Regions from separate parts of the Actinoallomurus sp. CA-150999 genome, predicted to be linked through region 2. Evidence: riboswitches for the same ligand, from Rfam matches in the RefSeq annotation. Region 2 holds a riboswitch; each other region holds the start of a gene.

Region 1 (9,794 bases), 810 kb from region 2:
CGCGAAGGTCAGAACGCCTCGTCGAGACTGACCGTCCCCTCGACGGCGACCTGGTAGGCCGAGACGCGGCGTTCGAAGAAGTTGGACAGTTCCTGGACGTCCTGCAGTTCCATGAACGGGAACGGATTGGCGGTGCCGTACCGGATCGGCATGCCGAGGCGGGCGAGGCGCTGGTCGGCGACGTTCTCCAGGTAGGCGCGCATGTCGGTGGCGGTCATGCCGGGCAGGCCGTCGCCGCACAGGTCGTGGGCGAAGGCGAGTTCGGCGGCGACGGCCTCCTCCAGCATCGCCCAGACCTGCCCGGTCAGCTCCTCGTCGAACAGGTCGGGCTCTTCGGCGCGTACGGTGTCGACGACGCTGAAGGCGAATTCCATGTGCATCGACTCGTCGCGGAAGACCCAGTTCGTGCCCGAGGCGAGGCCGTTGAGCAGGCCGCGCGAGCGCAGCCAGTAGACGTAGGCGAAGGCGCCGTAGAAGAACAGGCCCTCGATGCAGGCGGCGAAGCAGATCAGGTTGAGCAGGAACGCCCGCCGGTCCTCCCGGGTCCGCAGCCGGTCCATCGCGCCGAGGGAGTCGATCCAGCGGAAGCAGAACTCGGCCTTGTCGCGGATGGAGGGGATGTTCTCCACCGCGGCGAACGCCTTGACGCGTTCGTCGTGGTCGGGCAGGTAGGTGTCGAGCAGGGTCAGGTAGAACTGCACGTGTACGGCCTCTTCGAACAGCTGCCGTGACAGGTACAGGCGCGCCTCGGGCGCGTTGAGGTGGGTGTAGAGGTTGAGCACCAGGTTGTTGGCCACGATCGTGTCGCCGGTGGCGAAGAACGCCACCAGCCGGTTGACCAGGTGCAGTTCCTCCGGGGTGAGCCGGGACAGGTCGGCCAGGTCCGAGTGCAGGTCGACCTCCTCCACGGTCCAGGTGTTGCGGATCGCCGCGCGGAACCGTTCGTAGAACGCCGGGTAGCGCATCGGCCGCAGGGTCAGGTCCATCCCAGGGTCGAGCAGGCTCGTGAAGTCTCTTCCTGACGTGCTCACTGGCAGGCCTCGCAGGTCTCGGGGTTCTCCAGGGAGCACATGAGCGCTTCCTGGGCAGGGGCGACGGTCGTCTGCGCGATGCGGGTGGCCGGCCGTGACCGCAGGTAGTACGTGGTCTTCAGGCCCGATCGCCAGGCGTAGGCGTACATCGAGGACAGCTTCCCGATGGTCGGGCTGGCCATGAACAGGTTCAGCGACTGGGACTGGTCGATGTAGGGCGTACGCGCGGCGGCCAGGTCGATCAGTGCCTTCTGCGGGAGTTCCCACGCGGTGCGGTACAGCCGCCGCAGTTCCGCGGGGAGCTCCTCGATCTCCTGCACCGATCCGTCGGCGCGCTTGATCGCGTCGCGCACCGGCGGCGTCCAAAGCCCGCGCGCCTTCAGATCCGCCACCAGGTAGGTGTTGATCTGCAGGAACTCCCCCGACAGGGTCTCGCGCTTGAAGACGTTGGACACCTGCGGCTCGATGCACTCGTAGCAGCCGGCGATGGAGGCGATGGTCGCGGTCGGCGCGATCGCGACCAGCAGTGAGTTGCGCAGCCCGACCTCACCGATCCGGGCCCGCAGCGCCTCCCACTCGGCGGCGTGGACCGGGCCGGCGTCGGGCCAGTGGTCCGGGTGCAGGACGCCCCGGGCGGCGCGCGTCCGGTCGTAGGAGGGGTGCGGGCCGTGGGTCGCGGCCAGCGCCGCCGACTCCCCGTACGCCGCGAGCGCGATCTCTTCGGCGATGCGGGTGGACAGCGCGAGCGCCTCGGGTGAGTCGAAGGGCAGCCGCAGCCGGAAGAACACGTCCGCCAGGCCCATCACGCCGAGCCCGATCGGCCGCCACCGCCGGTTCGCCTTCGCCGCCTCCGGCGTCGGGTAGAAGCCGCGGTCGATCGTGCGGTCCAGGAACCGCACCGCCGTACGCGCGGTCGCCCGCAGCCTCGCCCAGTCGACCCCGTCGTCGGTCACGTGGGCGGCGAGGTTGATCGAGCCGAGGTTGCACACCGCGGTCTCGGCGTCGTGGGTGACCTCGAGGATCTCGGTGCACAGGTTGGACAGGTGCACGACGTTGCCGGGCTCGGCGGTCTGGTTGCAGGCGCGGTTGGCGGCGTCCTTGAACGTCATCCAGCCGTTGCCGGTCTGGGCGAGGGTGCGCATCATCGCCCCGTACAGCTGCCGCGCCGGGACCTGCCGGACGAACCGGCCCTCGGCCTCGGCCGCCCGGTACGCGCGGTCGAACTCCTCGCCCCACCGGTCCACCAGCTCCGGCACCTGCTTGGGATCGAACAGCGACCAGGTCGCGTCCGCCTCGACCCGGCGCATGAACTCATCCGGCACCCAGTTGGCCAGATTGAGGTTGTGCGTACGCCGCGCGTCCTCCCCGGTGTTGTCCCGAAGCTCGAGGAACTCCTCCACGTCGGCGTGCCAGGGCTCGAGGTAGACGCACGCGGCGCCCTTGCGCCGGCCGCCCTGATTGACCGCCGCGACGCTCGCGTCCAGCGTCCGCAGCCACGGCACGATCCCGTTGGAGTGCCCGTTCGTGCCCCGGATCAGCGAGCCCCGGCTCCGCACCCGGCTCCAGGAGATCCCGATGCCGCCGGCGTACTTGCTCAGCCGGGCCACCTGGCCGTACCGCTCGTAGATGGCCTCCAGCTCATCGCGCGGCGAGTCCAGCAGGAAGCAGGAGGACAGCTGCGGGCGGGCGGCGCCGGAGTTGAACAGCGTCGGCGAACTCGGCAGGTACGCCAGCCGCGACATCAGGCCGTACAGCTCCGCCGCCTCGGCCACGCTCTCGGCGAGCCCGCAGGCCACCCGCAGGAAGAAGTGCTGCGGGCGCTCCAGCACCCGCCGCGTCGTCGGATGCCGCAGCAGGTACCGGTCGTAGACCGTACGAAGCCCGAAGTAGGTGAACCGGTCGTCGGCGTAGTGGTCGACCAGCGCGTCCAGCGCCGCCGCATTGCGGTCGACGAACCCCGCGGTCTGCTCGTTGAGCAGCCCCTGCCCATGGGCCGCCGCGACGGACTCGGTGAACGTCACCGGCCCGGTCTCCTCCGCGATCGACCGGGCGAGCAGCCGGGCCGCCACCGTCGAGTAGACCGGGTCGGTGACGACCAGCGCGGCAGCCCGCCGTACGGCCTCGGCCAGATCACCGGCTCCGGCGATGAGCAGCGGATCGGCCGCCGGCAATCCGGCGCAGACGCGCTCGATCTCGGCCGCGAGCGTGGCCTCGGGCGGCGTAGGGGGCGCGATGAGCTGTTGTGTCACGGTGCTCTCTCCTCGTGGGCTTCACCCTCGTGAGAAGACGCGCACGGACGACAAGGCTCCGCCGCCGACCCTCCCACGAGGCCTGGACGACCGCGCGCTCTCGCGCACGGGTCACTGGCAGGTCTTCGGACTCGCGGGCAGCACGCCGTCAGGCGCGTCCTACTGGCCGTCGCTTCCCGGGCCCGGTCGGGCCCAGTGCTGTTGACGGCGGTCGTTCCCACTCACCGCTGCGGGGCAGTCCCGGCCTCTCACCGGGTTCCCTCTTACGACACCCGCCACACGATGCACAGGTGAACCAGCAACACGAGAACCATACATGTAGGGGCAGTCGAAATGAACAACCACCAGATATTGGGGTGTCGCCGAGAAGGATCGCGGAGCCCAGGCACGCCGAACGGCCCCCGGCGGTGATCCACCGAGGGCCTCCAGGGGTGTGTCCTACGCCGTGACCGGTGCCTGCGCGGTCCGGGGGCCTTCGGCCGTACGGGCGAGCAGGCGTTCGGCCATCGGCGCGAAGCACAGGCCGATCGCGGCCCACATGATCGCTTGTGCGGCCACCGAGTACAGGCGGAAGGAGAACAGCACGTCCGCCGGGAAGCCCGGGTAGACGATCTGGCCCTGCCGGTTCTTCAGCGGCAGCGGCGTCTCCGTCGCGTGCCGGCCGTACTCGTGGACGTTCGCCGACAGGTGCCCGAGCGAGGGAAGCACGGACATCACGACGCCGAGCGCCACGACGCAGGCCAGCCCGGCCAGCAGGGTGGCGTTCCAGTTCCCGAAGCGGGGCTTGAGCCTCTGGCCGAGCCAGACCGCCAGGATCAGGAACGCGATGGAGAACCCGACCATCAGCAGGTACAGGCCGCCTCGATCACGGATGGTCTCGCCGTGGCCGATCGCCGGCGGGTTGGCCGGGTACTTGACGAAGGGGATCAGGTAGAAGCCCAGGAACCCGCCGAGGGCGACCAGCAGCGCCAGCGTCCGTGGCCGCAGGTTCCCCGTGCGGCCACAGGCCAGGATGTAGGCCACCGCGTACAGGCCGCCCATCGCGGCGCCGAACAGGATGACGCCCACGCCGATGCCGACGTTCGCCTGGATGGTGCGGCTGAAGATGTCCGGGCCGGCGGCCTCGGGCGTGATGCCCGCCGCCTTGTCGAGAATCGCCTGAGCGGCGTCCCGGCCGCTCTCATAGTCGATGGCCGCCTGAATCTGCGGTTCGGCGAAGATCCGCGCGAAGACGAACGCGAGGATTCCACCGACCGCGCCCACGAGCAGCCCACGCAGGATGAATCGCCGTTCCACGGCGTACTCCTAGAGTTGTGGTGTCGCGGGCCGGATCAGTGGCAGGGGAACCCGAGGAAGTGCCGGGCGTCGTGGACGAACTCGTGAATGGCCATGTTGTTGCCGAAGACCGAGGTCGCGCCCTGGTCGACGCCGATGAAGTAGTACACGGCCAGGCCGAACAGCACGGTGCCGAACAGCCACAGAGCGGCCCGGGTACCCGACACCACCACCGGGGTCGTATTCGTCCGCGGAGCGGGCAGCGTGGGGGTCGTCATGTCACAGCCTCCTCAAGGGATCCAGCGTCCCTGTCACGGGTGGAGCGCTTAGATGGCGGAGGGTCTGACTCTCCGGCCCAGGGCCGGAACACAGTGGCGCGACCGTGCCGGATTCACACCGGCTTCCTCTTACCATCACGTTCGCCGGGATCGTACGTCCAGAATTCGGCACCGTCAACGTCGCAGGAGGTCACCCGCCCCATGACCGTTCGGCTCGCGCTCATCGCGCACGCGGCCACCCGCGCCACCCGCGAGGCCCGCTTCCCCGACGACGAACCCCTCGACGCGCACGGCGCCGAAGCGGCCACGGCCGCCGCGGGAACCGTGCGCCGTGTCACGGCGGCCTACCGCGGGCCCGAGGAACGCTGCCGTCAGACCGCCGCCGCGCTCGGCCTCGACGCGGCGACCGCGCCCGCCCTGGCCGACCTGGACGCGGGCACCTGGCGAGGCAGGACCCTCACCGAAGTGGAGGCGGACCACCCCGCCGACCTGTACGCATGGCTGACCGACCCCCACGCGGCCCCGCACGACGGCGAGTCGCTGTCCGCACTGATCGCCCGGGTCGCGCAGTGGCTGACCGAACTCCCCACCGACGCCACCAGGGTCGTGGCCGTCGCCCACCCCGCGGTCATCCGCGCCGCCGTCCTCCACACGCTCGGCGCCCCGCCCGAATGCTTCTGGCGCCTCGACGTGACCCCCCTGTCCCAGACCTGGCTGACACGCCACGGCGGACGCTGGCAGCTACGCGAGACCGGTCACGCGCTCACACCGCCCCCCGCGGGCCGCTGACGCCCGATCGCCTCAGTTCCCGAGTCGCCGACGCTCAACGCTATGAGCGGTGTGCGGCTGCGCGGGTGGCGAGGAGTTCGGTGAGCAGGTTCTCCCATTGCCCGGCGATGGCGGTGACGTCGTAGCGGGCGGCGGCCTGGTGGGCGGCCGCGCCCATGGCACGACGCTTGGCAGGGTCGTCGATGAGCTCGCCGAGGGCGTCGGCCAGCGCGTCGGTGTCGGCGGGCGGTACGAGGAGTCCGTTGCGGCCGTGGGTGATGATCTCGCGGGGGCCCTGTGGGCAGTCGAAGCTGACGGCCGGGACGCCGCAGGCGAAGGCCTCGATGATGGTCATGCCGAAGCCTTCGAAGGATGAGGACAGCGCGAGAACGGACGCCTCCGCGAAGGCGCTGTAGATGTCGCTGGTCCGGCCCATGAACGCGATGTTGTCGCCCAGGTCGTGCTGCGCGGCGACGGCGCGCAGTTCGCCGAGTTCGGGTCCGCTCCCGTACAGGCGCAGCGTCCACTCGGGATGGGTGGTGCTGACTTTGGCGAAGGCCGTGATGAGCCGTTCGTAGTGCTTGACCTTGGCCATGCGGCCGGCCGCGGCGATCACCGGGGCGTCCAGGCCGGAGGTCGGTTTGGCGCCCGCGGGCAGCGCGTTGGAGATGGCCTGCAGGCGTGTGGGCGCGTCGGCGAGGAAGTCGGCGTAGGCGCGCCGGTCGGCCTCGGTGAGGGTCACCAGGGCGTCCAGGCGTGGGTACCAGCGGCTCATGTGCTCCCGCAGGCCCGGGCGGTGCGCGTCCAGATGCAGGTGTTCCTGGCCGACCACGACGACGTCGCGCGGGGCGAAGCGGGCGGCCAGCAGGTTGAAGGCCGGGCGAGTGGTGATCAGCACATCGGTGTCCAGCCCGCGCAGGGCACGCCACATCTGGTAGTCGCCGCGCAACGTGACCTCCGACCAGATCCGCTCGCTGCGAGGCACCAGTCGGCTGTTGTGCCGGCTCAATCTCGCCGCGAACCGACCGGGGCGTGCTCCTTTGCGCAGGTCGACCAGTGTGCGGACGCTGATGCGGTCGTCGATCGGAAAGAACGGGTCGTCCCGCCGCCGATGCAAGGTGATGATCTCGATGTCGTGACGCATCGCGAGGTGGTTGGCGAGGGTGAGAGTGGCGCGGATCGTGCCGCCCATGCCGTAGGCGGACTCGAGAAGAAACGTGATCTTCATGCGCGGCGTCTCCAGGGGGGTGTCGGGGCCGGGCCTCCGCCTCGCCGGCGCTACACGATGGCGATCACTTCGAGGCGGCTTACCAGACTGCTACGACCAGCAGAAATAACTACTATTCAAATAGTATGACCGCGATAGTACTACTGGGTTCGTAAACGGCCTCGCCGGGATGATCGACCTATTCGCCGCGCCGCGTCCGCATGTGTCCGAATTTGGGACGAACTATTGACCCATCGCTACCCCGTCTTTACCCTCGCATCGCCGCGGCCGGACTCACGTGAGGACACATGGATCGCACCGTTCACCCACTTGACGAGCGCGGCACCGTACGCGACTGGCTCATCGCCGGCGCGTGGAGCGAGCCCGCCGACAACCTGCACGAGGTGCTCGCCGCCGACGGTTCCCCCTGGGGGCCGGAGGGCCGGTGGGTGCTCACCAACGGACCCGACGTCGCGCCGCTGAAACGCCGCCTGTACGAGCGGCGGCCCCTGCGGCGCGACCAGGACCGGCCCGAGGTCGTCGAAGGCGGCCCCGTCACATACGCCGGGCCGACCGGCGTCATCCACGAGGACCGCTGGCGGCGCGTCCACACCGGCGCCGACGGCCTCGTCGACTGGAGCCGGTTCTGCTTCACCCCCGAGTACCGCCTCGCCCTCGCCGCCTGCGTCCTCGAGGTCGACCAGGCCGAACGCCGTGTCCTGCGGCTCGCCTGCACCGGCCCGTCCCTGCTGTACGTCGACGGCGACTGTGTGTTCGCCGACGACACCGTCACGTATATGGAGCCCGCCGAACACGAGGTCGAGGTCCGGCTCCCGTCCGGCACGACCACGGTCGTCGCGGCGTCCTGGCAGGTCGCCTTCCGCGAATGCCGCCAGGTGCTGCGGCTACGCGTCGACGGCCTTCCCGTGCGGGTCGTCGTGCCGAGTCCGGGCGCGGACGAGCGGGTCGGCGCCGTCGCCGAGCAGGTCCTCGAATCGGTCGCCACCCCGACCTGGGGAGACGCGTCCGACGAGGTCGTCCTCACCGGCTCGCCCGGCGCGGCCCTGCGGGTCGGCTGGGACGGCCGGACCGCGCGGCTGCGACTCGACGAGCACGGCACCGCCCGGCTGTCCCTCGCGGCAGGAACGCCCGTCGAGGACACCACCGCGCAGGACGCCGGCAACGCCTCGATGCCGTCGACCGGCGAGGTCACCCTCCGCGTCGCGCTCGACGACGACCGCGCCCCCGTCTTCCGCGAACTGCCCGTCGCCGTGCTGCCCCGCGAGTACCGCGGCGAACCGGTCGGCGAACCCTCACGCCGGCGCGGCGAGTTCCTCGCCCGCGCCGCCGGTGTCCCCGTCTCGGCCGCCGAACTCGCCCGCGCCGAGCTCGACCCCACCGCCGTCATCAACGCCGCGAACCTCGACCGCGCCCTCTGGATGATCGACAACCGGGCCGACTGTGCCGACTTCGAGGCCGTCGGGCTGATGAACCTCTGGCACCGCGTGCCCGCCGACCGCTGGCCCCAGGACCTGCGCGACACCGTCCGTACGGCGCTGACCGGCTTCAAGTACTGGATCGACCAGCCCGGCCTCGACGCCATGTGCTACTTCACCGAGAACCACCAGCTCGTGTGGCACACCGCGGAGATCCTCGCCGGTGAGGCGTTCGCCGACGAGACGTTCGCCAACACCGGGTGGATCGGGGCCGCGCACGCGGAGCACGGCCGGGAGCTCGCCCGCGAGTGGATCGCGCGCAAGCTCGCCGGCGGATTCAGCGAGTTCGACTCCAACGCGTACCTGGCGATCGACACGCTCGCGCTGACCTCGCTCGTGGAGTTCTGCGCCGACACCGCGCTCACCGAGATGGCCGCCGGACTGCTCGACAAACTCCTGTTCGCGCTCGCCGCCAACTCCTGGCGCGGCGTGCACGGCTCCGCGCACGGCCGCTCGTACGTGCAGACGCTCCGCTCCTCCCGCCTGGAGGAGACCGCGCCCATCATGTGGGTCGTCTGGGGCGTCGGCGCGCTCAACGACGCCGTGCTCCCCGCGACGGTGCTGGCCACGGCCCGCCGCTACCGGATCCCCGACGCCGTACGCGCCGCCGGGCTCGCCCTGCCGGACGAATGGCTCGGCCGCCAGCGCAACACCGGGGGCTACCGCTTCCACCACGACCTGCTGTCCCGCCCGTACGAGTCGTCATGCGTCATCTACAAGACGCCCGAGGCGATGCTGTCGTGCGTCGAGGACTACCGCTCCGGCCTGCCCGGCTTGCAAGAGCACATCTGGGGCGCCACCCTCGGCCCGGAGACGCAGGTCTTCGTCACCCACCCGGCCAACGCCGCCGTGCACTCCTCCGCCCGGCCCGGCGCTTGGACCGGCAACCGCATCCTGCCCCGCGCGCGTCAGCACCGCGACACCGTGCTGGCGCTGTACCGCATCCCCCCGGGCGACACGATGGGCTTCACCCACGCGTGGTTCCCGCTCGCGCACGTCGACGAGTGGGCGCAGACCGGCGACTGGATCGCGGCCCGCCGCGGCGACGGCTACGTCGCCCTCGCCACCGAGGGCGGCGTACGGATCACCGCGACCGGCCCGGACGCGAACGCCGAACTCCGCCCGGTCGGCCCCGGCCACGCCTGGATCTGCACGGTCGGCCGGCGCGCCGTCGACGGGACGTTCGGCGACTTCGCCGCCGCCCTCGGCGCGCCCGAGTGGGCGAGCGACGCCGTGACCTACCGGACCCGGCACGGCCACGTCCTCGCCCTCGACCGGACCGGCCCGTTCACCGTCGACGGCCGGGCCGCCGACCTCGACGCCGACGGGCGCGTCGCCCCCGCGTACCACCTCGACAACCCGCTCTGCCGCGTCCGCGAGGGCGACACCGAGATGACCATCACCGTCGGCGGCCTCACCCACGTCATCGACCTGCGCCACGGCCGGAAGGTGGACACGGCATGAGTGCGCAGAACGAGCGAATCGAAGGC
Region 2 (9,794 bases):
CCACTGCAGGAAGGCCCACGCGGTCTTGCGGTCGCCCTTGTTGAACAGCATGTAGTTGTCAGGGCCGGCGATGGTGGCGTGGGTGACCTTGCCGGGCAGGATCTGGCTGCCGTACTGGACGTCCTTGGGGATGCCGGCGAGGTCCCACGGCCCCGTCCAGAGCATCGCGATCTTCCCCGAGTTGAAGAGGTTCTGGTACTGGCCGTCGCCGGTCTCGAGGTAGACGGAGTGGTCGGTCACCGCCATGTCGTGCAGCAGTTGCATCGCCGACAGCCCGGCGGGCGAGTCGAACGCGGACTTCTTGCCGTCCGGTGTGAGCAGGTCGCCGCCCGCCTGCCACAGCATCGCGATGAACCGCCAGACGGTGTCCTCCGAGCCGTCGTTGAAGTACGACCAGCCGTACTGGTGCTTGGAAGCGTCGGTGAGGCGGCGCGCGGCGTTCTGGAAGTCGGTCCACGTCCAGGACGGCGTGGGATAGGAGACGCCCGCCGCGTCGAAGAGCTTCTTGTTGTAGACCAGCGCCAGGTTGTCGACCAGCGCGGGGATCCCGTAGATCTTCCCGTCGGGAGTGGTCGCCGCCTGCCGCGCGGCCGGGAAGAAGTCGTTCCACTGGAAAGCGGGGGTGCTCTTCACCAGCGGCGTGAGGTCCTGGGTCTGCGACCGCTTGGCCAGCGTCGTGATCGAGGAGCCGAACTCATAGGCGACTCCCGGCGTCTTGCCCGAGACGAAGGCGCCCAGCGTCTTCTTCAGGGCGTCGTCGTTCATGCCGGCGAACGTGACGTTCACCTTCTGGTCGGGGTGGGCCTTGTTCCACTCCTGGCCGAGGGCGTTGATCGCCGTCAGCTCTTTGTCCGTGTAGCCATGCCAGACGACCACGGCGTCGTGCGACGTCCCCGAACCTCCGGAGCAACCCGCCACGGCGCCGAGGGCCAGCGTGGCGCCGACGGCGGTGAGTCGGGCGCCGAGCCCTCGGCCAAGCGGTCGCGATGGTGCGCGCATCTTCATACTCCCCTTGCGTAGGGCCGCCGAACGAGTGCGCTTACGAAGGCTTCATGCTCGTTAGCGATTGTTGTGAGGGACTTTAGATCAGGATCGATCACGGAAACAAGGCATACGTGAAGAATGCGTCACATTGACGGGCGGTCAGGGCCGTAGCGGCGCGGCGCGGTCGCGCGGTCAGAGCCGGAGCAGGCGACGGGCGTTGGCCGCGTACAGCGAAGGCAGCACCGTGGCCGGCAGGTCGAGTGCGTGCACCTGCCAGCGCCCCTGGGGCGGGACCGCCTCGTCAGGGGCGTAGGAGAACGCCTCGTCCGCCGACTCGAGGAAGCGGAACCACAGGCGGTAGTCGTCGCCGCGAGGGGGGAACGCGTCGGTCCCGAACAGCACCCGCTCGGGGTGGCGGAGGAAGAGTGCCCGTGCCGCCCGCGGCTGCCGGCCGAGCTCGGCCATCCGCCCGCCGAGGTCGATGTGGAAGTTCGGATAGGCGGTGAGCATGCGGTCGACCCACCGCAGGTCCTCGGCGTTGCAGCCGACGTGCGCGCCGATGAAGACCGTGCCCGGATGGGCCTTGACCAGGACCTCCAGGGAGCGCATCAGCTCTCCGAACGTCGGGAAGCGGTCCCGGTCACCGAACCACCAGTCCGGGTTCTCGATCAGCTCTTCGAGCCGTTCGTTGTGCCGGTCCAGGGGCTCGAAGAAGGCGACGGGATCGGCACTGTGGATCAGTACCGGCACCCGCAGCTCGGCGCAGGTCCGCCAGATCGGCGCCAGGCGCGGATCACCGGGCGGCAGCAGCCCGCCGTCGGCGTCGCGGACCCGCAGGCCGAGGTCCTTCCACACCTTGAGGCCGCGGGCGCCGCGCGCGACCGAGGCTCGGAGCTCACGGACCAGCCGGTCCACCCCGTCCGGCTCGGCCACCAGCCGCCAGTCAAGCTGGCAGAAGGTGACGAAGCGGCCCGGATAGGTGGCGTCGTACCGGTCGAGGTTCTCGCCGAGCTCCTCCCCCCAGCGGCCGTCGAGGTTGACGACCGTCGCGACCTGGCATTCGTCCATCATCGCGATGAGCGCCGCCGCGTCCCGGACGAGCCAGCCGCCGTCGGGCGACAGCCACCGTCCCAAGTGGTTGTGCACGTCGACGCACGGAACGGCGGCGGTCGGCACCGACGTGACCTCGGCCCGCGCCTGGGAACGAGGGGTGTAGTCGCGGAGCCTCAGCTCAGCCAGCGAATCAGCGCTCATTGCGCAGATTCAACCAGTCTGGGTGATCGGATAAGCGCGAGTGGGGTCGAAAGTCAGCAGATATCGCCTACTCGCCCGCCTCCAGGTCACCCTCGAGATCGAGGTAGGTCTGGCGGAGGCGCTCCAGGGTCTCGGCGGCGGGTTCGGCCCACAGGCTGCGGTCGGCGGCCTCGAGCAGCCGCTCGGTGATGCCGCGCAGCGCCCAGGGGTTCGAACGCTCCATGAACTCGCGGTTCTCGGCGTCGAAGACGTACTCCTGCGCCAGCTTCTCGTACATCCAGTCGTCGACCACCCCGGCCGTGGCGTCGTAGCCGAAGAGGTAGTCGACGGTCGCGGCGAGCTCGAAGGCGCCCTTGTAGCCGTGCCGGCGCATCGCGGCGATCCACCGCGGGTTGACGACCCGGGCGCGGAACACCCGGTGGGTCTCCTCCCCGAGCGTGCGCGTCTTCACCTGGTCGGGCAGCGCGGAGTCGCCGACGTAGGCGGCGGGGCTCTTCCCGGTGAGCGACCGGACCATGGCGACCATGCCGCCGTGGTACTGGAAGTAGTCGTCGGAGTCGACGATGTCGTGCTCGCGGGTGTCCTGGTTCTTGGCCGCGACCGAGATGCGGCGGAACGCCGCCTCCATGTCCGGGCGCGCCTCCCGCCCGTCCAGGCCGCGCCCGTACGCGTAGCCGCCCCACACGGCGTACACCTCGGCGAGGTCCCGGTCGTCCCGCCAGTTGCGGGCGTCGATCAGCGGCAGCAGGCCCGCGCCGTACGCGCCCGGCTTCGAACCGAAGATCCGGCTGGTCGCGCGCCGCCAGTCGCCGTGTCCCGCCATGTCCTCCAGCGCGTGGGCGCGCACGTGGTTGTCCGGCTCGTCGAGATCGGCGACCGCGCCGATCGCGTCGTCCACGAGCGCGATGACGTGCGGGAACGCGTCCCGGAAGAACCCGGAGATGCGCAGGGTGACGTCCACGCGCGGCCGGCCCAGCTCCTCTTTCGGGACGATCTCGAAGCCCGTGACACGGCGCGACGCCTCGTCCCACACCGGGCGGACGCCGATCAGTGCCAGCACCTCGGCGATGTCGTCGCCCTGCGTGCGCATCGCGGCGGTCCCCCACACCGTGAGGCCGACGCTGCGCGGGTACTCGCCGGTGTCGTCCAGGTGGCGCTGGATCAGCGACTCGGCGAGGGACACCCCGACGTCCCACGCCGTACGGGACGGGATCGCCTTCGGGTCGACGGAGTAGAAGTTACGGCCGGTCGGCAGCACGTTGACCAGCCCGCGCGTGGGCGAGCCGGACGGGCCGGCGGGCACGTAGCCGCCGTCGAGCGCGTGCAGGACCGCGTCGATCTCTCGCGACGTGGCGTCCAGGCGCGGCACGACCTCGTGCGCGCCGAACTCCAGCAGGCGTACGACGTCGGGAACCTCACTGCCGAGCACCTCGGCGCAGACGGCCGCCGCCCGGGAGGCGTCCCAGCCGAGCGTCTCCATGCCGACGACGAGCCGGCGCGCCACCGCCTCGAGGAGGTCGACCACGTCGGAGGCGGTCCGCGCGGGACCGTCCACGAGCTCGGCGAGCGCCGTGGCCTCGACCCGCGCGCCCGGTTCGGCGAGCAGTTCGCGCTCGTCCAGCCCGTAGGCCTGCGCGATCGCGGCGCGCAGGCCCGGCAGCGCGCCCGCCCGGCCCGCCCACACCTGCGCGGCGCGAAGCACGGCCAGCACCAGGTTGACGCGCTGCTCCGCCTCCGGCGCCTGGCCGAGGATGTGCAGGCCGTCGCGGATCTGAACGTCCTTGATCTCGCAGAGGTAGCCGTCGATGTGCAGGACGAAGTCGTCGAAGTCGCCCTCGCCCGGCTCGTCGCTGACGTGCAGGTCGTGGTGGAGCTCGGCGGCCTTCACCAGCGTCCAGATCTGGGCGCGCACGGTGGGCAGCTTCGCCGGGTCCATCGCCTGGACGGTGGCGTACTCGTCGAGGAGCTGTTCGAGCTTGGCCAGGTCCCCGTACGTGTCGGCGCGCGCCATCGGCGGCACCAGATGGTCGACGACCACGGCGTGGCCGCGCCGTTTCGCCTGGGTGCCCTCGCCCGGGTCGTTGACGATGAACGGGTAGACGAGCGGCAGGTCGCCGAGGACCGCGTCCGGAGCGCACTCGGCCGACAGCCCGAGGCCCTTGCCGGGCAGCCACTCAAGCGTGCCGTGCTTGCCGAGGTGGATCACCGCGTCGGCGCCGAACACCTCGTCCAGCCAGCGGTACGCCGCCAGGTAGTGGTGCGAGGGCGGCAGGTCGGGGTCGTGGTAGATCGCCACCGGGTTCTCCCCGAACCCGCGTGGCGGCTGGATCATCAGCACGACGTTCCCGAACCGCAGCGACGCCAGCACGATGTCGTCGTCATCGGTGTACAGCTCGCCCGGCGGCTCGCCCCAGTGCTCCCGCATGCCCTCGCGCAGCGACTCCGGCAGCGCGGTGAACCACCGCTCGTAGTCCTTCAGCGGCACCCGGGCGGGCGCGGCGCGCAGCTGGTCCTCGGTCAGCCACTCGACGTCGTGGCCGCCCGCCGCGATCAGCGAGTGGATCAGCGTATCCCCGTCGGTGGGGTGGTCGCCGACGTCGTAGCCGGCCTCGCGCAGGGCCGCGAGCAGGCGGACCGCCGAGACGGGCGTGTCCAGGCCGACGGCGTTGCCGACGCGGGCGTGCTTGGTCGGGTACGACGACAGCACGATCGCGAGCCTGCGCTCGGCGACCGGCGTGTGCCCGAGCCGTGCCTGGCGGGCGGCGATCCCGGCGACGCGTGCGGCCCGCTCCGGGTCGGCGGTGTACACGGGGATGCCATCCGGTCCCTCCTCCTTGAAGGAGAACGGCACCGAGATCAGCCTGCCGTCGAACTCGGGGATCGCGACCTGCATCGCGGCGTCCATCGGGGACAGCGCGGCGTCCGACGCCTCCCAGGTGGCACGGGACGTCGTCAGGCACAGCCCCTGGATGACGGGGACGTCCAGGGCGGCCAGCGCCCCGGCGTCCCACGCGTCCTCGTCACCGCCCGCCGACGCGTCCGCGGCCACCGCCCCGCCTGCGGCGAGCACGGTGACGACCAGCGCGTCCGCCCGGCCCAGCAGTTCTAGGAGCTCTTCGTCGGCGGAGCGCAGGGAGCCGCAGAAGACGGGAAGCGCGTTAGCGCCCACCTCCTCGATCCGCTCGCACAGCGTGTCCACGAACGCGGTGTTGCCGGACAGCTCGTGCGCCCGGTAGAAGACGACGCCGACGGTCGGCCGGCCGTCCTTCGGCTCGGCGCCGGTCTGGTGCACGCCGTACGCCGGCATCCGCCGCGGCGGCTCGAAGCCCTCGCCCGTGAGCAGCACGGTGTCGGACAGGAAGCGGGCCAGCTCCCGCAGGTTGTCCACGCCGCCCTCGCGCAGGTAGTCCAGCGCCTCCGCGGCGACGCCGGCGGGCACCGTCGACAGCGCCATCAGCTCGGCGTCCGGAGCGGCCTCCCCGCCCAGCGCGATCAGCGGCAGGCCCCGGCGGCGCAGCTCCTCCACGCCCTCCTGCCAGGTCTTCAGCCCGCCGAGCAGCCGGACGACCACGACGTCGGCGCCCTCGCAGAGCCCATCGAGGTCGGCGACGTCCAGCCGGGACGGGTTGCCGGTCACATATCCGGCGTTCGCGGAGCGCGCCGACAGGAGTTCGGTATCGGCCGTTGAGAGCAGCAGGACACGCACGTGTCGTTCCTTCCCTCGGGGGTCCTCGCCCCGGCTCGGGTAAAAGGTCACCGACGGCGGGAAGTCTCCTGACTCCCAGGTCACCGCTCCCCCGCGGCCTTCCAGCTGGTCGCCGTGGCCGTACACGCGGGTTCGCTACCTGGTCACAGTTGCGGGACAGCCCCGGATTCACACCGGGTTCCTTCCCCTCTCCGTCGCGCGCCCAGTCTACGAGCACCACCCTCGGCCCGCACTGCCCCAGGTCACCCGGCTCTGACCCCGGTCTTGGATGAAACTCCCAGGACGCCCACGGGACCGCCCGCGACCATCACCCTTGACATGATGAAGAACTTCATTATGGTGAAGAACTAGTCGCCTCGAAATGGACATTGAGGGAGGTCGCAGTGAAAGATGCCAGCGTGCCGGAACCCGAGCTCGCCATCGTCGCTGTCGGCCGCCAGATACGTGCTCTGCGCAAGGAGCGCGGTCTCACCCTCGACGAGCTCAGCGAGCGGTCCGGCGTCAGCACAGGGCTGATCAGCCAGGTCGAGCGCGGCAAGGGCAACCCCGCCTTCGCCAGCCTCGCCCAGCTCGCGCACGGACTCGACGTGCCGATCGGCCGGTTGTTCCACATCACGGACCAGGTCTCACCCGTGGTTCGCAAGGATGAGCGGCGCAGCCTCAGCCCGCACGGCACCGACGACAGTGCGGTGTACCAGTTGCTCACGCCGAACCTGGACGGCGCTCTGGAGGTGCTGTGGGTGGAGACCTCACCCGGGCATGACACGAGCGCGACCCCGTTCCGGCACAACGGTGAAGAGTTCGGCCTGCTGTTGTCGGGGCGCAAGGACGTCTACGTCGACGGCGTGAAGTACAGCCTGGAGCCGGGTGACTCGATCACCTACCCGTCCAGTGTCCCGCACTGGTATTCCAACCCCGGATCCGAACCCGCCGTCTCCATCTGGGTGATCACGCCTCCCACCTGGTAGGCGCCCGTCTCTCTCAGCGCACCGCGACCGTACGGTCCCGGTGTCGGCCTCGCGCGGCCTGATGCCGCCCGACACCCCAGCGAGGTGCCCTCATGGCATCCACCCTTGACCAGCAGACGTCGGCCGCGGCCGGCCGGCTCTCCTCCCGTCGTACCCTGCTCGCCCTCGGCGGCGGCAACGCCATCGAGTGGTTCGACTGGACCGTCTACGGTCTGCTCGCCGCCCTCATGGGCCCGCATTTCTTCCCGAGCGCCGATCCGGTCTCCGCCACCTTGTCCGCGCTGGCGGTATTCGCGGTCGGCTTCGTCGCACGGCCGCTCGGCGCGATCATCCTCGGCACGCTCGCCGATCGGGTCGGCCGCCGCCGGATCATGCTCGTCTCGGTCGGATCGATGGCCGTCTCGGCGGTCGTCATCGCGGTGCTGCCGACCTACCAGGAGATCGGGGCCTGGGCCGGTGTCATTCTCGCCTGCAGTCGCATCGTGCAGGGCATCTCGACCGGCATCGAGGCACCGCTGACCTCGACGTACGCCGTCGAACTGGCGCCGCCCGGCAAGACCGCCCGATTCGGCGGAATCCTGGGTTCGTACGTGCAGCTCGGCATCTTGGGCGCGTCCGTGGTCAACTTCGTCACGAGCGCCGTCGTCGGCGACGCCGCCATGGCCGACTGGGGCTGGCGGGTGCCGTTCGTGGTCGGTGCGGTCGCGGGCATCGGGGTGCTGTGGCTGCGCCGCGGCCTGCCCGAGACCACGCATGCCGAGCCGGGCACGGGCACCCGCGACCTGTGGGCGCAGGTCGGCCGGAACAAGCTCGCCCTGCTCGCGATCGTCTTCGTGGTCGCCGGCGCGCAGACGTTCAACTACGCGTGGAATGTCGGGCTGCCTGGCCTGGCCCGCTCGGTGTACCACGAGAGCCCCACCGCGATCTTCGGGGTGACGTCGCTGCTCGGCGTTGTCTGCTCGATCCTCTTCATGGTCTTCGGGCGGGCCGCCGACCGGTTCCGCATCTCGCGGACCTTCGTCGCCGCCCAGCTCCTGGCGGTCCCGTTCGTCTTCCTGATGCTCGCCTACAACAGGCCGGGCGTGGTCGTGTTCGCGGTGGTCATGTTGCTGGGCGGCGTGAGCATGGCCTTCACCATGGCGCTCTACAACGTCGTCGCGGCGACTCTGATGCCGGCGAGCTGCCGGGTCACCGGGGTCGGCCTCGGCTACGCCGTCGGCGTCGCCCTGTTCGGTGGGACCGCGCCCTACCTGCTCCTCTGGCTCCGCAAGATCGGCGCCGTGTGGGCCTTCCCCGCGTACGCCGCCGTCATCTTCCTCGTCAGCGTTCTGCTGTACCGCATTGCCTACCGGCGCGGCTCGGTCCGCGTCGGCGACTGAAGGGAGAACCCTTGTCCATCCGACTTCCCGACCGTGAGGCGCCCGTCGTCCGGCGGTCCGACGTGATCGTCGTCGGCGGCGGCCCCGCCGGGGTGGCCGCCGCGGTCGCCGCGGCCCGCGGCGGCGCGAGCGTGACCCTGCTGGAGCGGTACGCCGCGCTCGGCGGCCTGGCCTCCGGCGGCATGGTGCTCGTCCTGGACGACATGTGCAACGGAGACGAGGTGACCGTCGGCGGTGTCGTCGACGAGTACGTCGAGCGGATGCAGAAGCTCGGCCTCGCCGTCTATCCACCCGTCGAGGAGCGCGTCTCCTCGACCGAGATGTGGAACAAGTGGGGCCGATGGGGCTCGTTCGACTTCCATTCCCACACCAACCCCAAGCCGATCTGCTACTCGGTCGCGTTCGATCCCGACGGCTGGAAGCGGGTCTCCAACGACCTGATCCAGGAGAACGGCGTCCACCTGCGCCTGCACAGCTGGTTCTCCCAACCGGTGGTCGAGGACGGTGTGATCAAGGGCGTCGTATGCGAGACCAAGTCCGGTCCTCAGGCCGTCATGGGCGATGTGGTCATCGACACCACCGGCGACATCGACGTCGCGTCCCGCGCGGGCGCCCCGTACACGCACGACCGGTACCTGACCACGCTGGTGTTCCGGCTCGGCGGTGTGGACACCGCCGCCGCCGAACGGTTCGAGCAGGAGAACCCGCGTGCGGCCCGCGCCATCAACCGCAAGATCAAGCGGATGCTCGGTGGCGCCTGGGAGCTGTGGTGGCTCAAGACCCCGGTGCCCGGCGTCGTGTGGTGCAACTGCCCGCACCTGACCGGATTCGACGGGACCGACCCGGTGTCGATGACCGAGGCCGAGTTCGAGGCGCGAGCCCGGATGACCGCGGCCGTCGACCACATCCGCGAGAACCTGCCCGGCTTCCAGGATTGCCACGTCCTGGACGTCGCCGAGCAGATGGGCGTACGACAGACCCGCCTGTTGCAGGGCGAATACGTCGTCACCAAGGACGACGTGACCACCCGGCGGCACTTCGCCGACAGCGTGGCCCGCGGTCGTGACTACTACACGCCCTATCGCGCGCTGCTCCCCCGCGACGTCGACCAGCTCCTCGTGGCCGGCCGCCACTACTCCGCGACCCCCGAGGCGCAGCGCATCTCGCGGGAGATCCCGCCGTGCATGGCGATGGGCCAGGCCGCCGGATCGGCCGCCGCGCTCGCCGTCGACCAGGGCGTGCGCGTCCGTGACGTGCAGGTATCCGATATCCAACGGCGAATGCGCGACCAGGGCGCAGACCCGGGTGACATACCGTCCGAGAACGCGACCGTTGATGTGGAGGTGTCCGCGTGAGCCCGCTGAGTGGTATTACGATCATCGATTTCACCCAGGTGATGATGGGGCCGAGTTGTACGCAGTTGCTCGGCGACTTCGGCGCCGACGTGATCAAGATCGAGCGGCCGGAGACCGGGGACATCGCCCGGACGACCATCCCGGACCC
Region 3 (9,794 bases), 190 kb from region 2:
CTGAGCGGCCGGGGCCGGCTCGGCCCCGGCCGGCTCCGCTTTGGGCGGGGCATGGTCGTCCAGCTGGACGTCGAGTTCGATCAGAAGGGCGTCCAGGTCCGTCTTCGCACACCGATCGTGGGCGCCCTTCGTCGTGGTCGCAGCCCGTTCAGGAAATCCCATCAACGATCTAGGCCGTAAGCGTGGTCCAGAAGTCTGGGTCCTCAGTGAGAGTGGTCGTGCGGCTGCGCTCGGAGCGGTTACCGGAGCGCTCCCCGGCCATCGGCATCAAGGGCATGCCCTCCTCCGCGGCCGCCGCTTCGCTCGCCTGGATGGCAGCCGCCTCGCGCGCCTGGATGAGGCCCGCTTCCTCGGCCGACCCGATCACACCCGCCATGAAGGGATTGAGGGCTGGAATGCCGTTACTCGGTCCGAGCGGCACCGCGCCGGTGAGGGCCGGATTGCTCGTGAGGCCACCAAGCAAATTCGCGGGATTCAGCGCACCGGCCAGGACCGTACCATTGCCCGCAGTGGTGCTGTGTTCCGAGGTGGCGGACTTGGCCGAGGTGCCGTGCTTGGCCGAGGTGCCGTGCTTGGCCGATGAGCTCGCCCCTTGTTTCGCGATCGGCATCATCTTGAGTACGGCAGCGCCGATCTCAAGGGCCGCGACGGCAGAGGCGGCCCCCGTGATCGCCAGGTCCGCAGCCGCCTCGGGATCGCGCGACCCCGGCACAGGAGTGGGATACACCTTTCCCTGGAAGGGCTTCAGCGCCGCACCGTACGTGACGAGAGTGTCGCCAATGGTATTGAGTGCACTCTGAATACTGCCGCTGGACACCGTCAGATCGGACATGGTGTTCTTGGCTTTGCTCGCCGCGACCCCGCTCCACGTCGTGTCACCCGTAAACAACTGCTGGTGGGCGGTATCGATGGTGGAGCCCAGGGTTCCGTACAGGCTTGATATTTCCTTGATGGCGCTACCACACCCGATGATCGCGTCCGAGTTGATCGCCGCGAATAGCGACTCCGCGACTTCCGCGATTGGCACGAGCGAACCTCCTTGGAATCGTTCGTCTTACGGGTTGGGGATAATGGACTCCAGATGAGATATAATGGCGCAGTTCTCGGCCTCGGTCGCGTGGTACCGTTTCCCGGCCTCGGAAATATTGTCGGCGGCGGTCTGAACGCTTTTGGCGTGATTCTCATGCGCTGCGGCCGCGACTCCAAGCGCCATTCCGATAGCGGCTGCGAGCTCTATTCCGGTGGGCCACATGCCGACGAGGGCTTCGGAAACTCCGAGACCTGCCAGCTGATTCGAGGTGCCGGAAAGAGGTTCGAGGCCGTCTGACACGGTGCTCGCCGCACCGTTGAAGACCGACCGATCCGGAAACTGCAGTTTTTCGCGTTCACTCATCGCGTCATCCTCGGGTGATCATCAGCTCCCGCTGAGACTGTGCCTGCGTTCCAGGGACCATCGTAGTCTCTAACACACAGTCTTGTCTGTAAGAGGGTGGCCGACACGGGCCTTCGAGTGCCGGCCCACGCCACGCTTGGGCTGACTCTGAGGCGCGAGTCACGGCGGGACTGCCCGCTCCGGTCACACCGAAGATCGCCGGCTTCGTGCCGTAGGTGCCCGAGTAGGAGATCCCGGCCGCCTGGTCGAGATCCTGACCTGCCTCGACCGCCGCCCGCTCAACACTCACCTTCGGTGCCGCGTCGGACCGGCGAACTCGACGGCCGTCCGGTCAGGGAAGGTTTCCGCGAACGGTATCGCTCGACCGCGGATTCACCTGTTGGTGTTGGTCGCCCATGTCACATTGTGGCCGTTGTAGATCACCATGTTGTCGTCGGCCTGGAGCACCAGCGTCGCGCCATCGTGGCCGGACGTTCCCGACGCCCAGACCGCCTGTCTGCCGTTGACGTAGACGACCAGATTGCCGTCGCTCTGGAACTCGGCGTACGCACCGGCGTGATGCGTCCCGCTGGACCAGATGATCTTGCTGCTCGTGTCGCGCAGCACGAGGTCGCCGCCCGTCTGCATGGTCAACGCGAGGCGGTTCGTGCGCAGGGTCTTACCCACGTTGAGGTCGTACGGCGCATGCACTTCGAGTGCAAACGGATTCCCGCCCGACATCGGCTTCTCACTCGCCGGAACGCCCTTGCGGGCGGCTTTACCCGAGGGACCGCCCTTGTTGGCCGCATGGGCGCGAGGTGAGGGTTTGCCGGAGGCCTTGGGCTCGGCGCTCTTGGGGGCCGCCGACTTGTCCGTCGCGTGTGCTGAGGGTGTCGGGGTCGGGGTGGCCGACGGGGACATGGAGGTGTACGCGCCCGGCGGAGGCTGCTGGCCGTTACCGGCCAGCACCCTGTCGGCAGTCCCCGAGGCGGGGTGCTTCTTGGCGTGGCGCGAGCCCGTGCCGATCAGCAGGATCGGGACCGCGAGCAGGACGGCCCCGCCGATCGCGACCGCGGCCAGCACGGGTTTCTTCGGCCGGTCCGGCGGCATCTCGTCGGCGTTCGCCGCACCGGTCTGCGGGGCGACCTCCACCGCGACGTCCGTCGCCGGGGCGGGGTCCTCCTGCTCCTTCGCCGCCGACGGTGTGTCCTTCGGCCGCTCTTCGGTCTCGTCGGCCTTCTTCTCGTCGGCCTTCTTCTCGGCGGGCTTCTTCTCCTCGACGGCCTTCTTCTCCTCGGTGGCGGACCGGTCGCCGTCGTGGGCCGACTCGGCGCCGCCGGCCGGCGCCAGGTCTCCTGCCTCCTCGATGTCCGCCTTGGGCAGTTCCACCGGCCGGCGGATACCGAGCGACTCCACGCGTTCGCCGGGTCCTGACTGCGAAGACAAGATCGCTCTCCTTAGGTCTGAATCAGATCGCGGGCGGCATCGGGTCCAGCGGCGCGCCGACCGGGTGCTGCGGGACGTCCCTCCCGATGAGGGCACGTGCCGGCGCAGCGCTTCGTCGAGCCGCTCCAGCGTGGCTCGGTCGGCGTGGTCCAGAGCCCCGGCCCGGCCGGTCCCCGGTCCGCATCCTCCGGCGGGTCACGATCTACCTCCGGTGACGGATTCGGTCGCGGCGAGAGAGAGGGCGGTCGTCCGTGCACCTCCTCCACGCGACGGCGCGGCGGTCCAATGTCGGCCCCTCGCCCCGTACGCAGGCGGTATCGGCGGTAGGCCGACCCCTCGGTAAGGCATACGAATCCCACCGTGTTCGGGTTCACCAACGGACGGCTCCATTTTCGGGCGAATACCACCGATCTTTCCCGAGTACGCCCGGCGGCTTCGCGCTGCTCGACGACGCCGTCGCGGCGTACGGGTGCGCGTCTTCGGTCGAGACGACCTGGTTCAGGAGCCGCGAGTATCGGGGGCGACGGGGATTGGTACGCTCGCGGCCGGCATGGAATGACGCGAGGTGCCCCTACGAGGGGAGAATCGGGAAGCCGGTGAAATTCCGGCACGGGCCCGCCGCGGTAACCGGGGAGCCGCCGTCCACGCGCGCACGCGCAGCCACTGGCCGCCAGGCCGGGAAGGCGGATGGTCAGGCATCGATCCGGAAGTCCGAAGACCGGCCTCGCTCCACCGGCCACCGCCACGGTGGCCTGACGCAGCGGGAGCCTGCCCATGAACGCCGGCATCTACGACGTGGTCCACCGTCGCCGTGACGTGCGCGCCCAGTTCACCGGCGCGCCGATACCAGAAGACGTCCTCCACCGGATCTTGACGGCTGCGCACGCCGCGCCCAGTGTCGGGCTCTCCCAACCCTGGGACTTCATCATCGTGGAGGACCCGGCCGTACGGCGCGCCTTCCATGACCACGTCCAGCACGAACGCACCACGTTCGCCGCCACCCTCACCACGGCCGCCGCCGACCATTTCGCCCGGATAAAGATCGACGGTGTACTGGAGAGCAGCCTGTCGATCGTGGTCACCTACGATCCCGACCGGGGCAGCCCCGCGGTCTTGGGCCGACACGCCATCGCCGACGCGGGACTGTACTCGGTCTGCCTGGCCATCCAGAACCTATGGCTGGCCGCCACCGCCGAGGACCTGGGCGTCGGCTGGGTGTCCTTCTACCGCGAACCGCACCTGCGTCAGCTGCTCGGTATTCCGACCGGAATCCGGCCCGTCGCCTGGCTGTGTGTAGGGCCGGTCACCCATCTGGAGGCCGTGCCGGATCTCGAACGGCACGGCTGGCGCCACCGTCGCCCCGTGGAGGCGGCGATCCATCACAACCGCTGGTGAGCCCCGCAGGGCGTCACCGGAGGTCACCGCAGGTTCGTAGTGCCCCACGCGCATGGGTCATGTCCCTGGATGTGGTGCACGAAGGGAGCGCAAGGCGCGTGGGCTGGACGGCCTTCGGCTCCACGCCGGCTGCCGGTACCGGCGTCGCCGCCCCGTACCGTAGGTCATGCGGCCGGATCGTGGGGTCGTGCTCAGCCCGTTTCGGCCTCGGTCCGTGGTGCTCGAGTCAGGGTGAGAGCGCTACCTGCCACGCCGATAACGATGATCGCGATGGCCACGCTGATCCCGCCCTCATGGTCCCAGTAGACGTCCTTGAGCTCGATCAGCAGGGCGGCCTCGTCGACGACAAGAGCGAGCCCGATGCCGAAGGCCAGGCCCATCCACATGCGCCAGCGAGGGGAGCGCTCGACGAGTCCGCATGCTCCCACGGCGATCAGCGCCAAGATGCCCCAGATGTAGTGGTGGATGTGCACGCCACCGACCCGGACATTCCCCAGGCCGGCGACGTGGACGTGGATCGCCCAAGTCAGCAGGCGCAGCCCGGCGAACGTCGCGGTGAATCCCCACCAGGCCAGCACCAGTCCCCGCCGGGTCGGATGAACGTCCCGCAACCGGCGTGGGCGACGCTGTTCCAAGCGGCGGGCCTTGTGGTCTCGCGGCACCTGTTCGGTCACTCGGCGAGCGTACTTCGACTCATCGGCTCTTCGCGGTCACGGTGGCCGGCTGTACCCGGAATGACGTAGGGCCGGGAAGCTCTCAGTCCTACGGTGCGGGTATGACCTCCGAATCCGGCGTCATCATCCTTGAGATCGATGGCATGAGGCTGATCGGGGGCCAGACTGTAAAGCATCGATCGGCGCGGATTCGGGGAGGCATTGGGTGCGAGACCATCCGGGGCGATGGTTTGTCATCCTGGTCGTGGCTGTCGCCGCGGCGTTCTGGGTGCTGAAACACGGCGGAGATGATTCCGGCGGCATGCGACCAACCGGGTCCGGCAGGTCCGGCGTCGCATCGACACCGAGTGGCAAGGCTCCTGGCCGATCGGATTCGACGTCGGATTCGAACGACCCCTCGCGCTTTGCCGCACAGGTCATCAAGCACGCACGCGAGGCCAGGATCAGCCCGAAACTGCTGATGGCGATCCTGTACAACGAATCGGACAAGCCACACGACCCGGGCTTCGAACGCGCCTGGCAGAAGATCAAGCCAGATGCCGCGTTCGGCATCGCCGACATGCACCGGCCTGCGTTCAATGAGGTCAAACACGGCCGCAGCTTCGCCAACCGGAGCTGGGAGGAACTTCCTGACGACCCCGACCTCGCGATCACTGCCGCGGCCTGGTATCTGCACGACCTGGCTACCGACTTGCCCGCCAAATGGTCCGGGCCGTACACCCGAAATGAGTTGCTGGCTCTCGGCTACAACGCCGGGCCCGGCACCATGAGGGCATTCGCCCGCGGTGCTAAACCTGGTGACGTCGCCCAGTCCTACCTGGACCGCCTACGTCAGAACTGGGCAACGGCCGAACGGGCCCTCCGCCGTTAGCAGCGAGCATTTATAGCCGTGTCCGGTGATGTTCAGGTGGCTCGCACCACTTGCGTCATGCCTTCGTCCTGGATCGGTTGTGGTGCGGGCCGTCGGGCGGTGTCGCTGACGCGGATGAGGATGGCGACGAGCACCCAGTTCGACAGCAGCGCTGAACCACCTTGGGCCAGGAACGGGGTGGTGACGCCGGCCGTCAGGGGAATGAGCCCGGTGACGCTGGCGATGATCAGGAAGACCTGAAGGGCGAAGATGAAGGAGATCCCGCCGGTGAACAGCTTCAGGAACGGATCGCGGGTGGTCAGCGCCGCCTTCATCCCGCGCTCCACGAGTAGCGCGAAGACCAGCAGGATCACCATGAGTCCGGTGAGCCCGAGTTCTTCGCCGAAGGAGTCGAAGATGTAGTCGGCGTAACTGACCGGGGTGAGGTACGGCTGGCCCTGCCCGAGCCCGGTGCCGAGCACGCCCCCTTGGGCGAGGGAGAACATACCCCGCATGGGCTGGCCGCTGTCGGCATAGTGCCCGCCCAGAGCGGCGCATTTGCTCACGAAGTCGCTCGTCTGCGATGTCGCGTGGATGAGGGCGGCCTGGGTCTGCTGGTTGATCACCTTGGCGCCGATGGCGCAGCCGCCGTCGAAGTACGCTTGCGGGTGCGACCACACGGCGAACCGTTGGTTGACATGGCCGAGGAAGGGCAGCTGGGTCGCGGCGTACGCACCGGCCGAGAACAGCCCGCCGCCGATCAGCACCCACGAGATTCGCTCGGTCGCGATGTAGAGCATCGCGATGAAGAGGCCGAAGAACAACACGCCTTGGCCGAGGTCCTTCTCCAGTACGAGGACGCCCACACTGATCAACCAGATGACCAGGATCGGGCCGAGATCCCGGCCGCGCGGCAGCGCCAGGGGGCCGATTCGCCTGCCGACCAGGGACAGCGCGTCGCGCTTGGTGACCAGGTAGCCGGCGAAGAAGGCGATCAGGGCGATCTTGGCGAACTCCCCCGGCTGGATCGAGAACCCGCCGAGCCGAAGCCAGACCTTCGCGCCGCCCGCGCCGCTGATGCTGGACGGCAGCAGACCGGGAAGGACCAGGAAGAACAGGCCGGCCGCACCGATGGTGTACCGGTAGCGCTGCAGCACCCGAAGATCACGCAGGACCAACAGCACCGCCGCGAAGGCGATGATGCTGATGGCGGTCCACATCAGCTGGTTCGCTGCCGAAGCGTTGATCGGGTAGCACTGCTCGCCCGCCGCCTTCGCCGCGACGCAGTTCTTGCTGTGCTGCAGGTCGAGCCGGTAGATCATGGCCAGCCCGAGCCCGTTCAAGAACACCGCGAACGGCAGCAAGAGTGGATCGGCGTACGGCGCGAACCTGGCGATGAGCACATACGCGATCGCCACCAGGGCGGCGAGCCCGCCGCCGTAGCCGAACATCCCGGCCGGCAACTGCCCATCTCGCGCCAGCCCCACCTGCGCGAAAGCGGCCAGCGCGACCGTCACGGCGAATCCCAGCATCACGAGCTGGGCACCACGGCGAGGACGACCCGTTATGTGAACTTCAGGCTCAGCATCCACTAGCACTTCCTCATCTTCCTGGCGGCGCGCCGGCGGAGGGCCGGTAAGCACGGCGGCCTTCATCGCCGACCAGAAGACCGGCCACGATGTACGGCACGCCATCGCCGGCCAGGCCCTGGGCGCCTCGCAACCGTGGTTCTCTCCAAGTGGCGCCCAGCAACTGCCCCATACAGCGACACAAGCCGCATGACAACGGATGTCCGCATCTCGGGGGAAGCTCAGGAGATCATGATCCCGACCCGTCACCGTACCCGAGGGGGTAATTGCCGTATGAATTGCCAACCTTCCTGCTGGATGGCGCGTCGGCGGCATAATTTAGCCGGGCCAGTGTTAACCCCAGGGAAGAGTCGGGTTAGCGAACGGTGACCAGACATCTGCGGATCGGCGGCTCGCGAGGCCGCGTGTTCGCCTTCGATGGTCTTGAGCTGCCATATCGGGTGGGACACTACCTTCTTATCCCGACAAGGTCAGCGACATATCTTAGATCGGCAACGGACGCATAATCCTCCGCTAACCGGGCGCTAATGACCGCTCCCCGAAACTGCCTTGTCATCGACCGCCCCTGATGGTGCGGTCTCCGAATAGATGGAGGACTCGTATGGCATTCGCGAAGAGAGCCGCCCTTGTCGTGACGGTCGGGGCGGGCGCGGCACTGGCGTTCGGCGCGCCGGCGATGGCCGCCGCGAAGCACGGCGTCACTCTCAAGGCGAACAAGGCCACAGTGAAGGCGAGCAAGGAGATCACCCTGCACGGAAAGTTCTCCCCCGAGCGAAAGAAGGTCGCCTACGTCGCCGTACTGAAGACCAAGGACGCCAAGGGACACTGGGTCCTCGCCAAGGGAGTCGCCCCCCGCAGGCTCGGCAAGGCCGGCACCTTCACGTTCGGCGTCAAGGCCGCCAAGCACCGCGGGACGGAGACCTTCGAGGTCGTCATCGACAAGGTCAAAGGCACGAAGCTCATCGCCGTCGCCACGTCCAAACCGGTGACGGTCAAGGTCGTCAAGTAGGCCCCTTATCGTGCGATCGGGGTCACGACCCCGGTCGCACGATCACTTGCGGCATATACCGGCGAGCAGCCATCCCGAGGGTTCGGACACGGCCCGGTCGGGCCGCCAGTGCGCGGGGAGAACCAGCCCAGGCTCGATCAGATCCAGCCCGCCAAGGAGGGCCGCGATCTGGGCTCGGTCGCGCAACGCCACCGGCACCCCGGCACTCTCGGCCAACCCGTTCAAGAACTCCAGGTCCTCCGGCCCCCACCCCTCAGAGGTGAAGTGACAGACCGCCAGGTGACTTCCGGGGGACAGGGCGTCGCTGAACGCGGTCACGATCCCCGCAGGATCGTCCTCATCGAAGACGTAATGCAGGACGGCGACCATCAGCACCCCGACCGGCCGGCTGAAATCGATCAGACCCGTGACGTCCCGGTCGGAGAGGATCTCCGCCGGACGCCGGATGTCGGCCTGAACCGCGGTCGCGGTACGGGAACTGGACAGCAACGCCTGGAAGTGGGTGACAGGAACCGGATCCTGATCGACATAGACGACCGTGGCCTCCGGATCCACCCCGTGCACCACCTCGTGCACGTTGCCGCGTCCGGGCAGCCCACAGCCGAGGTCCAGGAACTGCCGGATCCCGATCGAGAGCATGTAGCGTACGGCCCGCCGCATGAACTTGCGGTTCTCCCGTACCGCGTTGATCGCCACCGGCAACGCCGCCCGGATCTCCTCCGAGACATGCCGGTCAGCCGAATAATTATCCTTCCCACCCAGCGCATAGTTGTACATCCGCGCATCATTCGGCGCGGTGGGATCTACATCCTTCGGCAGAGGCTCACGGTCAGCGATGACAGAGTCCTTCGCGATCCAGAAACGGGATGGAAAGCCTAACGCGACCACGCACACGATGAGCACTCAATGACGATTTGTCCGATATGTCGTTAATCGCGCGGCACCAGCGTGGCGGATGGCGACGCTGCGCTGGAGCGGTGTGACTCAGCGGGCGAGGCCGTGCTGCCAGGCCCAGGCGGCGATCTCGACGCGGTTGCGGGCCTGGAGTTTTTCCTGGACGTGCATGAGGTGCGACTTGACCGTTCCGACGGTGATGGCGAGCTCGGTGGCGATCTCGACGTTCGTCCGTCCTCTGGCCACCTTGGCGACGACCTCTCGCTCCCGGGACGTCAACGCCTCCGCGGTCTGCCCGCCGCGCCCGTCCTCGCGGGCCGACGCCGGCGACCCGAATTCCGATGACGGAACGGCGTGCACGAAGCGTTCCAGCAGCCGTACCGTCACTGAAGGCGAGATGAGTGCGCCGCCGTCCACCGCAGCGCGTACCGCGTCGACGAGGAAGCGCGGACCGGCGTTCTTCAGCACGAACCCCGCGGCGCCCGCACGCAGCGCTTCGTAGACGTACTCCTCGCTGTCGAACGTGGTCACCATGATGATCTTGGTATCCCGGGTCTGCGGGGAG

The links. A riboswitch is a leader RNA that binds a small molecule or an ion and turns the genes downstream of it on or off. The one in region 2 is predicted to bind cobalamin.
Region 1: it holds a riboswitch for cobalamin, as region 2 does, so the genes downstream of both, ACQP2O_RS44975 (ribonucleoside-diphosphate reductase subunit alpha) here and cobN (cobaltochelatase subunit CobN) in region 2, are expected to answer to the same signal.
Region 3: it holds a riboswitch for cobalamin, as region 2 does, so the genes downstream of both, bluB (5,6-dimethylbenzimidazole synthase) here and cobN (cobaltochelatase subunit CobN) in region 2, are expected to answer to the same signal.

Annotation. Positions count from the first base shown of each region.
Region 1 covers NZ_CP192063.1:9,768,780-9,778,573, forward strand. Annotated here, with positions in the region: gene ACQP2O_RS44970 (ribonucleotide-diphosphate reductase subunit beta) at 9-1,031, opposite strand; gene ACQP2O_RS44975 (ribonucleoside-diphosphate reductase subunit alpha) at 1,028-3,280, opposite strand; cobalamin riboswitch at 3,380-3,595, opposite strand; gene ACQP2O_RS44980 (CbtA family protein) at 3,719-4,576, opposite strand; gene ACQP2O_RS44985 (CbtB domain-containing protein) at 4,612-4,833, opposite strand; gene ACQP2O_RS44990 (histidine phosphatase family protein) at 5,035-5,622, shown strand; gene ACQP2O_RS44995 (glycosyltransferase family 4 protein) at 5,663-6,829, opposite strand; gene ACQP2O_RS45000 (hypothetical protein) at 7,117-9,768, shown strand.
Region 2 covers NZ_CP192063.1:8,959,058-8,968,851, forward strand. Annotated here, with positions in the region: gene ACQP2O_RS41450 (ABC transporter substrate-binding protein) at 1-999, opposite strand, end outside; gene ACQP2O_RS41455 (amidohydrolase family protein) at 1,177-2,238, opposite strand; gene cobN (cobaltochelatase subunit CobN) at 2,306-5,944, opposite strand; cobalamin riboswitch at 5,986-6,155, opposite strand; gene ACQP2O_RS41465 (helix-turn-helix domain-containing protein) at 6,328-6,912, shown strand; gene ACQP2O_RS41470 (MFS transporter) at 7,005-8,291, shown strand; gene ACQP2O_RS41475 (FAD-dependent oxidoreductase) at 8,303-9,646, shown strand; gene ACQP2O_RS41480 (CaiB/BaiF CoA transferase family protein) at 9,643-9,794, shown strand, end outside.
Region 3 covers NZ_CP192063.1:9,144,237-9,154,030, forward strand. Annotated here, with positions in the region: partial or broken gene ACQP2O_RS42250 (hypothetical protein) at 1-162, opposite strand, end outside; gene ACQP2O_RS42255 (hypothetical protein) at 170-1,027, opposite strand; gene ACQP2O_RS42260 (hypothetical protein) at 1,055-1,393, opposite strand; gene ACQP2O_RS42265 (hypothetical protein) at 1,766-2,818, opposite strand; cobalamin riboswitch at 3,365-3,559, shown strand; gene bluB (5,6-dimethylbenzimidazole synthase) at 3,593-4,213, shown strand; gene ACQP2O_RS42275 (hypothetical protein) at 4,405-4,887, opposite strand; gene ACQP2O_RS42280 (transglycosylase SLT domain-containing protein) at 5,093-5,758, shown strand; gene ACQP2O_RS42285 (FtsW/RodA/SpoVE family cell cycle protein) at 5,791-7,269, opposite strand; gene ACQP2O_RS42290 (hypothetical protein) at 7,928-8,335, shown strand; gene ACQP2O_RS42295 (SAM-dependent methyltransferase) at 8,378-9,238, opposite strand; gene ACQP2O_RS42300 (response regulator) at 9,320-9,794, opposite strand, start outside.